2 regions of the Streptomyces sp. NPDC013187 genome follow, and region 2 is predicted to be linked to the other one. Evidence: riboswitches for the same ligand, from Rfam matches in the RefSeq annotation. Region 2 holds a riboswitch; the other holds the start of a gene.
The links. A riboswitch is a leader RNA that binds a small molecule or an ion and turns the genes downstream of it on or off. The one in region 2 is predicted to bind S-adenosylmethionine.
Positions count from the first base shown of each region.

Region 1: another riboswitch for S-adenosylmethionine. It lies ahead of thrC (threonine synthase); the one in region 2 lies ahead of ACFY5B_RS15700 (aminotransferase class V-fold PLP-dependent enzyme).

Region 1 covers NZ_JBIBAF010000005.1:480,214-483,692, reverse strand. Annotated here, with positions in the region: gene ACFY5B_RS13430 (trehalose-6-phosphate synthase) at 1-474, opposite strand, end outside; gene ACFY5B_RS13425 (glucosyl-3-phosphoglycerate synthase) at 548-1,492, opposite strand; SAM riboswitch class I at 1,673-1,829, shown strand; gene thrC (threonine synthase) at 1,848-3,134, shown strand; gene ACFY5B_RS13415 (MoaD/ThiS family protein) at 3,220-3,479, shown strand, end outside.
Region 2 covers NZ_JBIBAF010000007.1:7,405-10,883, reverse strand. Annotated here, with positions in the region: gene ACFY5B_RS15705 (Lrp/AsnC family transcriptional regulator) at 1-14, shown strand, start outside; gene ACFY5B_RS15700 (aminotransferase class V-fold PLP-dependent enzyme) at 102-1,469, opposite strand; SAM riboswitch class IV at 1,605-1,721, opposite strand; gene trpD (anthranilate phosphoribosyltransferase) at 1,807-2,871, opposite strand; gene ACFY5B_RS15690 (cytochrome bc complex cytochrome b subunit) at 3,010-3,479, opposite strand, start outside.

The sequences.
Region 1 (3,479 bases), on a different contig from region 2:
CATGCCAGGCACCAGCGTCAGGTGGTAGTCCTGCACCACGACCGCCGCACCCTGCCCGGCCTCCTCGGCCAGCGCCTCGGCGAACGCCCGGTTGTACGCCTCGTAGGACGCCCACTGCCGCCGGAACTCCGCGTCGAAGACGGGCTCCAGGGGCGTCTGGTAAAGCATGTGGTGCACGAACCACAGGACCGAGTTGGCGATGCCGTTGTACGCGTCGGCGTGCACGTCGGCCGGGATGTCCAGCATCCGCACGCCGTCCTCGCCGACGCCGCGCCTCACCGCCTCCCGGTCGCCGTCGGAGAGCGCCGAGCACACCCACAGCGCGTCCGCGTCCGAGCCGATCGCCGAAAGCCCGGAGACCAGCCCGCCGCCGCCCCGCTTGGCGTCCAGCGAACCGTCCTCTCCCACCGTGTACGAGACCGGGCCACGGTTGGAGGCCACCAGCACCTGTGCAGCACCGTACGTCGAAGCCATAAGCCTCAACCTAGCCCGGCCCCCAAACGCTCAAACGTGCGGATCTGCCGCGCCCGGCCGAAAACGGCCCCGGTCAGGCCGCCTTCCGCGCCTGGTACTCGGCGATCTCCACCATCGGCGGACGCTCCTCGGTGTCCACGGAGTACGTCCGCGGCTCGAAGCCGTCCGCGCCCCGCTCGAACTGGGTCAGGGACGGCCGGATCAGATGCCCGCGGGCCAGCCGCAGCTGGGCCGTGCGGTAGATCGCGGCGGCCATCCGGCCCAGCGCCTGCCCGTCCTGGTGCCGGTGCTTGCGCACCCCCACGTCCACCTGGGCGAGGGCGTCCAGGCCCACCAGGTGCAGGGCGTCCACGAGCATGCCCAGCTCCACGCCGTACCCGACCGGGAACGGCAGCTGCTCCAGCAGCGAGCGGCGGGCCGCGTACTCGCCGCCGAGCGGCTGCACGAACCCGGCCAGCTGCGGCCAGTGCATGTTGAGCAGCGGGCGCGCCATCAGCTCGGTGACCCGGCCGCCCTGTCCGGCAGCGCCGGCGAGGGGGCGGTCGTACATGGCCTTCACCAGGTTGACGTCCGGGTCCGTGAGCAGCGGGCCCACGATCCCCGAGACGAAGTCGGACGAGAAGTCCCTCAGGTCCGCGTCGACGAAGCAGACGATGTCCCCGCTGGTGACGAGCAGCGAGCGCCACAGCACCTCGCCCTTGCCGGGCACGGCGGGCAGGCGCGGGAGGATCTCGTCCCGGTGCACCACCCGCGCGCCCGCGGCGGCGGCCACCTCGGACGTACGGTCGGTCGATCCCGAGTCGACGACGACCAGCTCGTCGACGAGCGGGACCTGCCGCATCAGGTCGTGGCGGATGACGGCGGCGATGTCGCCGACCGTCGCCTCCTCGTTCAGCGCGGGCAGCACGACACTGACCGTCTGGCCCGTGCGCTGCTTGGCGGCGAGAATCTGGTGGAGCGGGCGATCGTTCGCGGACCAGGAACGAGTGCTCAGCCAGCGCTCGACTTCTTCCAGCACCGTGGCGGCTCCTCTGCGTACTCTCGGCGGGACGGACTGCCCGCCGCGGTAGCGGCTGATGGGTACAGTCATCTCGCGGTTCGGACGACTATCTCAACTGTCCTGGTCGTCGGTTACAGTCTTGGACAACGCGGATGACCATCGCATGTCCGGGGTCACCCGCCGCCTACAACCACATACAGCTCATCCAGAGGGGCAGAGGGAAACGGCCCGATGAAGCCCCGGCAACCCTCCAGTCGGTTCTCGTAGGTCACTGGCGACCACACGCGCGAGGCTCCCGGCTCGGGAAGGTGCCAAATCCGTCTCACGGCGAGATGCGTCGTGAGGAAGATGAGGAGAAAGGGCCTCGCCTCACATGGCTGCGCAGACTGTTGCAAGCACCACTGAATCCACCGTAGACCTCGGCCCCGCCGCCGCGCTGAGCTGCCGCGAGTGCGGTCACCGCGTACCCCTCGGACCGGTCTTCGCGTGCGAGGAGTGTTTCGGCCCGCTGGAGATCGCCTACGACTTCTCGGCCTACGGCACCGAAGAGCTCCGCAAGCGCATCGAAGCGGGCCCCGCGAACATCTGGCGCTACGCCCCGCTGCTGCCCGTCCCGGCCGACGTGGCGGACAAGCCGAACATCAACCCGGGCTGGACCGCGCTGGTCAAGGCCGACAACCTCGCGCGCGAGCTGGGTGTCGACGCCGGCAAGCTGTTCGTGAAGGACGACTCCGGCAACCCGACGCACTCCTTCAAGGACCGCGTCGTCGCCCAGGCCCTTGAGGCGGCCCGCGCCTTCGGCTTCACCACGCTCTCCTGCTCCTCCACCGGCAACCTCGCCGGCGCCGTGGGTGCCGCCGCGGCCCGCGCGGGCTTCCGCTCCTGCGTGTTCATCCCGCACGACCTGGAGCAGGGCAAGGTCGTCATGGCCGCGATCTACGGCGGCGAGCTCGTCGGCATCGAGGGCAACTACGACGACGTGAACCGCTTCTGCTCCGAGCTGATCGGCGACCCGGCCGGTGAGGGCTGGGGCTTCGTCAACGTCAACCTGCGGCCGTACTACGCGGAGGGTTCCAAGACCCTGGCGTACGAGATCTGTGAGCAGCTCGGCTGGCAGCTGCCGGACCAGCTCGTGGTGCCGATCGCCTCCGGCTCGCAGCTCACGAAGATCGACAAGGGTCTGCAGGAGCTGATCAAGCTCGGTCTGGTCGAGGACAAGCCGTACAAGATCTTCGGTGCGCAGGCGCTCGGCTGCTCGCCGGTGTCGACGGCGTTCAAGGCCGGGCACGACGTGGTGCGGCCGCAGAAGCCGGACACGATCGCCAAGTCCCTGGCGATCGGCAACCCGGCGGACGGGCCGTACGTGCTGGACATCGCGCGGCGGACCGGTGGTGCGGTGGAGGACGTGACGGACGAGCAGGTCGTCGAGGCGATCAAGCTGCTCGCGCGGACCGAGGGTGTGTTCGCGGAGACCGCCGGTGGGGTGACGGTGGGGGTGACGAAGAAGCTGCTGGAGAACGGGCTGCTCGACCCGTCGAAGTCGATCGTCGTTCTGAACACGGGTGATGGGCTGAAGACGCTGGACGCGGTGGCCGGGACCGGGCTCACCGCGACCATCCGGCCCAACCTGGACTCGTTCCGTGAGGCTGGGCTGGTCTGATCGTTTTCCGCTGCGGGCCGGTGGGGGCTGGTCGCGCAGTTCCCCGCGCCCCTAGGTATCTCGCCCAACCGGAGGTTTTGAAGTCATGAGCGTCACCGTTCGGATCCCCACCATCCTGCGTACCTACACCGGCGGGCAGGCCGAGGTCGCCGCCGAGGGCGCGAACCTCGGTGAGGTCATCGCCGACCTGGAGAAGAACCACACCGGGATCGCCGCCCGGGTGCTGGACGACCAGGGCAAGCTGCGGCGGTTCGTCAACGTCTACGTCAACGACGACGACGTGCGGTTCGAGCAGGGTCTTGAGACGGCGACGCCGGACGGTGCCGGTGTGTCGATCATTCCCGC
Region 2 (3,479 bases):
GGCTGGACAACTAGGGCCTGTCCTGGCGGTCGCCGCCCCCGGTGGCCACCGCCCCCGGCGACGACCGCCCCCGGCGACGACCGGCTCAGGCGACGACCGACTCAGGCGGAGGTGTCCGGCACGCAGCGGCCGTCCTGCGTGCGGTAGTTCCACTTCGCTCCGACCGTCACGAGCTCCCTCACCGCCCGCACGAACCGCTCCACGTGCTCGTCGGGCGTGCCGGCGCCGAAGCTGACCCGGATGGCGTTGAGCGACCTCTCCCCGGGCTCGGACTCGGGCGACCCGCACTCGCCCTGCGCCTGCGGGTCGCTGCCGAGCAGCGTGCGCAGCAGCGGGTGGGCGCAGAACAGCCCGTCCCGTACGCCGATGCCGTACTCGGCGGACAGGGCGGCGGCGAAGTGGGAGCTGTTCCAGCCCTCGACGACGAAGGAGAGCACGCCGACACGCGGCGCGTCGTCCCCGAAGAGGGACAGGAACCGCACCTGGGGGACGTCGGCGAGACCGTCGCGCACCGTGCGGACCAGGTGCTGCTCACGGGCGACGAGGGTGTCGAAGCCCGCCTCGCTCAGCGCCTTGCAGGCCGAGGCGACGGCGTAGGCGCCGATGACGTTGGGCGAGCCGGCCTCGTGGCGCGCGGCGCTGTCGTGCCACTCCACGTCCACTCCCCCGTCCTCACGCCGGCTGACCTTGCGGCTGGCGCCGCCGCCCGCGAGGTACGGCTCGGCCTCGCGCAGCCAGTCGGCCCGCCCGGCCAGGACGCCCGAGCCGAAGGGCGCGTACAGCTTGTGCCCGGAGAAGGCGACCCAGTCGACGTCGAGGTCCGCGACGGACACGGGGTGGTGGGGGGCCAGCTGGGCGGCGTCCAGCACGATCCGCGCGCCGTGGGCGTGCGCGGCCGCCGCGAGCTCCCGCACGGGCCACAGCTCGCCGGTGACGTTGGAGGCGCCGGTGACGCACACCAGGGCCGGGCCGTAGGGGTCCCGGTCGGCGAGGGCGCGCTCCAGGGTCTCGACGGCCTGGCGGGGGGTGCGGGGGGCGTCGAGGTAGGTGACGCGGGCGTCCTGCCAGGGCAGCAGGGAGGCGTGGTGCTCGGTCTCGAAGACGAAGACCCGGCAGTCGGCGGGGATCGCGGCGGCGAGGAGGTTGAGGGAGTCGGTGGTCGACCGGGTGAACACGACCTGGTCGTCCTCGCGGCAGTCGAGGAACTCGGCCACGGTCCGGCGGGCGTTCTCGAACAGGTCGGTCGACAGCTGGGACAGGTAACCGGCACCGCGGTGCACGCTGCCGTAGTACGGCGCGTAGGCGGCGACGTCGTCCCAGACCCGCTGGAGCGCCGGGGCGCTCGCGGCGTAGTCGAGCGCGGCGTAGGTGACCTCACCACCGGTCACGAGCGGCACGGTGACGTCTCGCCCCAGAACGGGCAGCGGGGCACAAACGGACTGTTCGGCGGCAAGGGTGGAGACAGACATGACGGAACTCCCGTGAAGGCAGGTGGAATCCGCCCGCGAGCGCGTGCGGCTCAAGCGGGGGGTGAAAGAAAAAGGGGGATGCGGAGGCGGGGCTCTGCGGCCCTATCGCATTCGCTGGTTCACGGAAGACTCCTCGTCACGCGCTTGCCGTAGACCTCGCTGCCTACGACCCGGTCTTCACCCGGGGCACCCCGCCACGGACGGAGGGTTGCCGGACAGTCGGCCGGGGCCTCATGACTGTCACTCATGACCTGTTCAGGAACGTACGCGAAAAGATCGGCGTCCCGCAACCCGAGTCCGGATCGCGGGACGCCGGTCCTTTCGGCTACGGGATCCGCTAGGCGTTGCTCGCGGCCACCCAGCGTTCCAGCGTGCGCTTCGCCGCGCCCGAGTCGATCGACTCGGCCGCCTTCGCCATCCCGGCGCGGATCTGCTCGGCCAGGGGCGCGGCGGTGGGCTCCAGGGCCACCAGCGCCGCCGCCGAGTTCAGCAGGACCGCCTCGCGGACCGGGCCGGTCTCGCCGTCCAGCAGGCGGCGGGCGACCTCGGCGTTGTAGGAGGCGTCGGCGCCGCGCAGCGCCTCCACGGGGACCAGTTCGAGGCCCACGTCCCGCGGGTCGAAGGCCTCCTCGGTGACCTTGCCGTCCCGGACGGTCCACACCCGGGAGGTGGCCGTGGTGGTCAGCTCGTCGAGGCCGTCGTCGCCCCGGAAGACCAGGGACGAGTTGCCGCGCTCGGCGAAGACTCCCGCGACGATGGGCGCCATGCGTGGGTCCGCCACGCCGACCGCCTGGGCGCGGACCCGGGCCGGGTTGGTGAGCGGGCCGAGGGCGTTGAACACCGTGCGGATGCCCAACTGCCCGCGGGCGGCGCCCGCGTGGCGCAGCGCCGGGTGGAACTTCACCGCGAAGCAGAAGGTGATCCCGGCCTCCTCGGCGACCTCCGCGACCCGGTGCAGCGGCAGCTCCAGGTTGACCCCGAGCTTCTCCAGCACGTCGGAGGCCCCGGACGCCGAGGACGCGGCCCGGTTGCCGTGCTTGACGACCTTCGCCCCGGTGCCGGCGACGACGATGGACGACATCGTGGAGATGTTGACCGTCTTCGCGCCGTCACCGCCGGTGCCGACGATGTCGACCGTCGCCCCGGGCACCTCGATCACGTTGGCGTGCGCGTACATCGTGCGGACGAGGCCGTTGATCTCCTCGACGGTTTCGCCCTTGGCGCGCAGGGCCACGACGAACCCGGCGATCTGCGCCTCGGTCGCCTCGCCGCGCATGATCCGGTCCATCGCCCAGGCGGTGTCGTCCGCGCTCAGGTGCCTGCCGTCCAGCAGGCCGTTCAGCAGCAGGGGCCAGGAGCGGCCCGCCGCGGTGTCGCCTCCAGCGGGGGTCACAGCGCTCATAAGCCGCTCCAGGGTCAGGCGTCCCGGACTACGGGACGAGAGTCTCAACGAGGTCCACCCTATCCAGCCCCGGGCAGGACGAAGGGCCCCGTCCGGCGATCGGACGAGGCCCCTCGTGTGGCGTGGCGAAGCAGTCGATCAGTGGTGGCCGTGGCCGCTCGTGATCTCCCGGTACTCCTCGGCGGTGGGCTTCGGGATCTGGGCGCCCTCGCCGTAGTAGGCGTCGCTGAGCTTGGCGCGCAGCTTCTCGGAGCCCTTCACCTTGCGCTCGACACCGTTCTCGTCGACCGTCGGGCCGATCTCGGCCGGCTTGTACTGCTCGTGCGCCGTGAGCGTGTACATCTGCTCCTGGCTGAGCGGCTCGTGCACCTCGATGAACTCACCGTGCGGCAGGCGCTTGATGATGCCCGACTCGCGGCCGTGCAGCACCTTCTCCTTGTCCCGGCGCTGCAGGCCGAGGCAGATGCGCTTGGTGACGATGAAGGCGATGACCGGTCCGACGAAGAACCCGATCCGGACGAACCAGGTCACCGAGTTGATCGACATGTGGAAGTGCGTGGCGACGATGTCGTTGCCACCGCCGATCAGCATGATGATGTAGCCGGTGA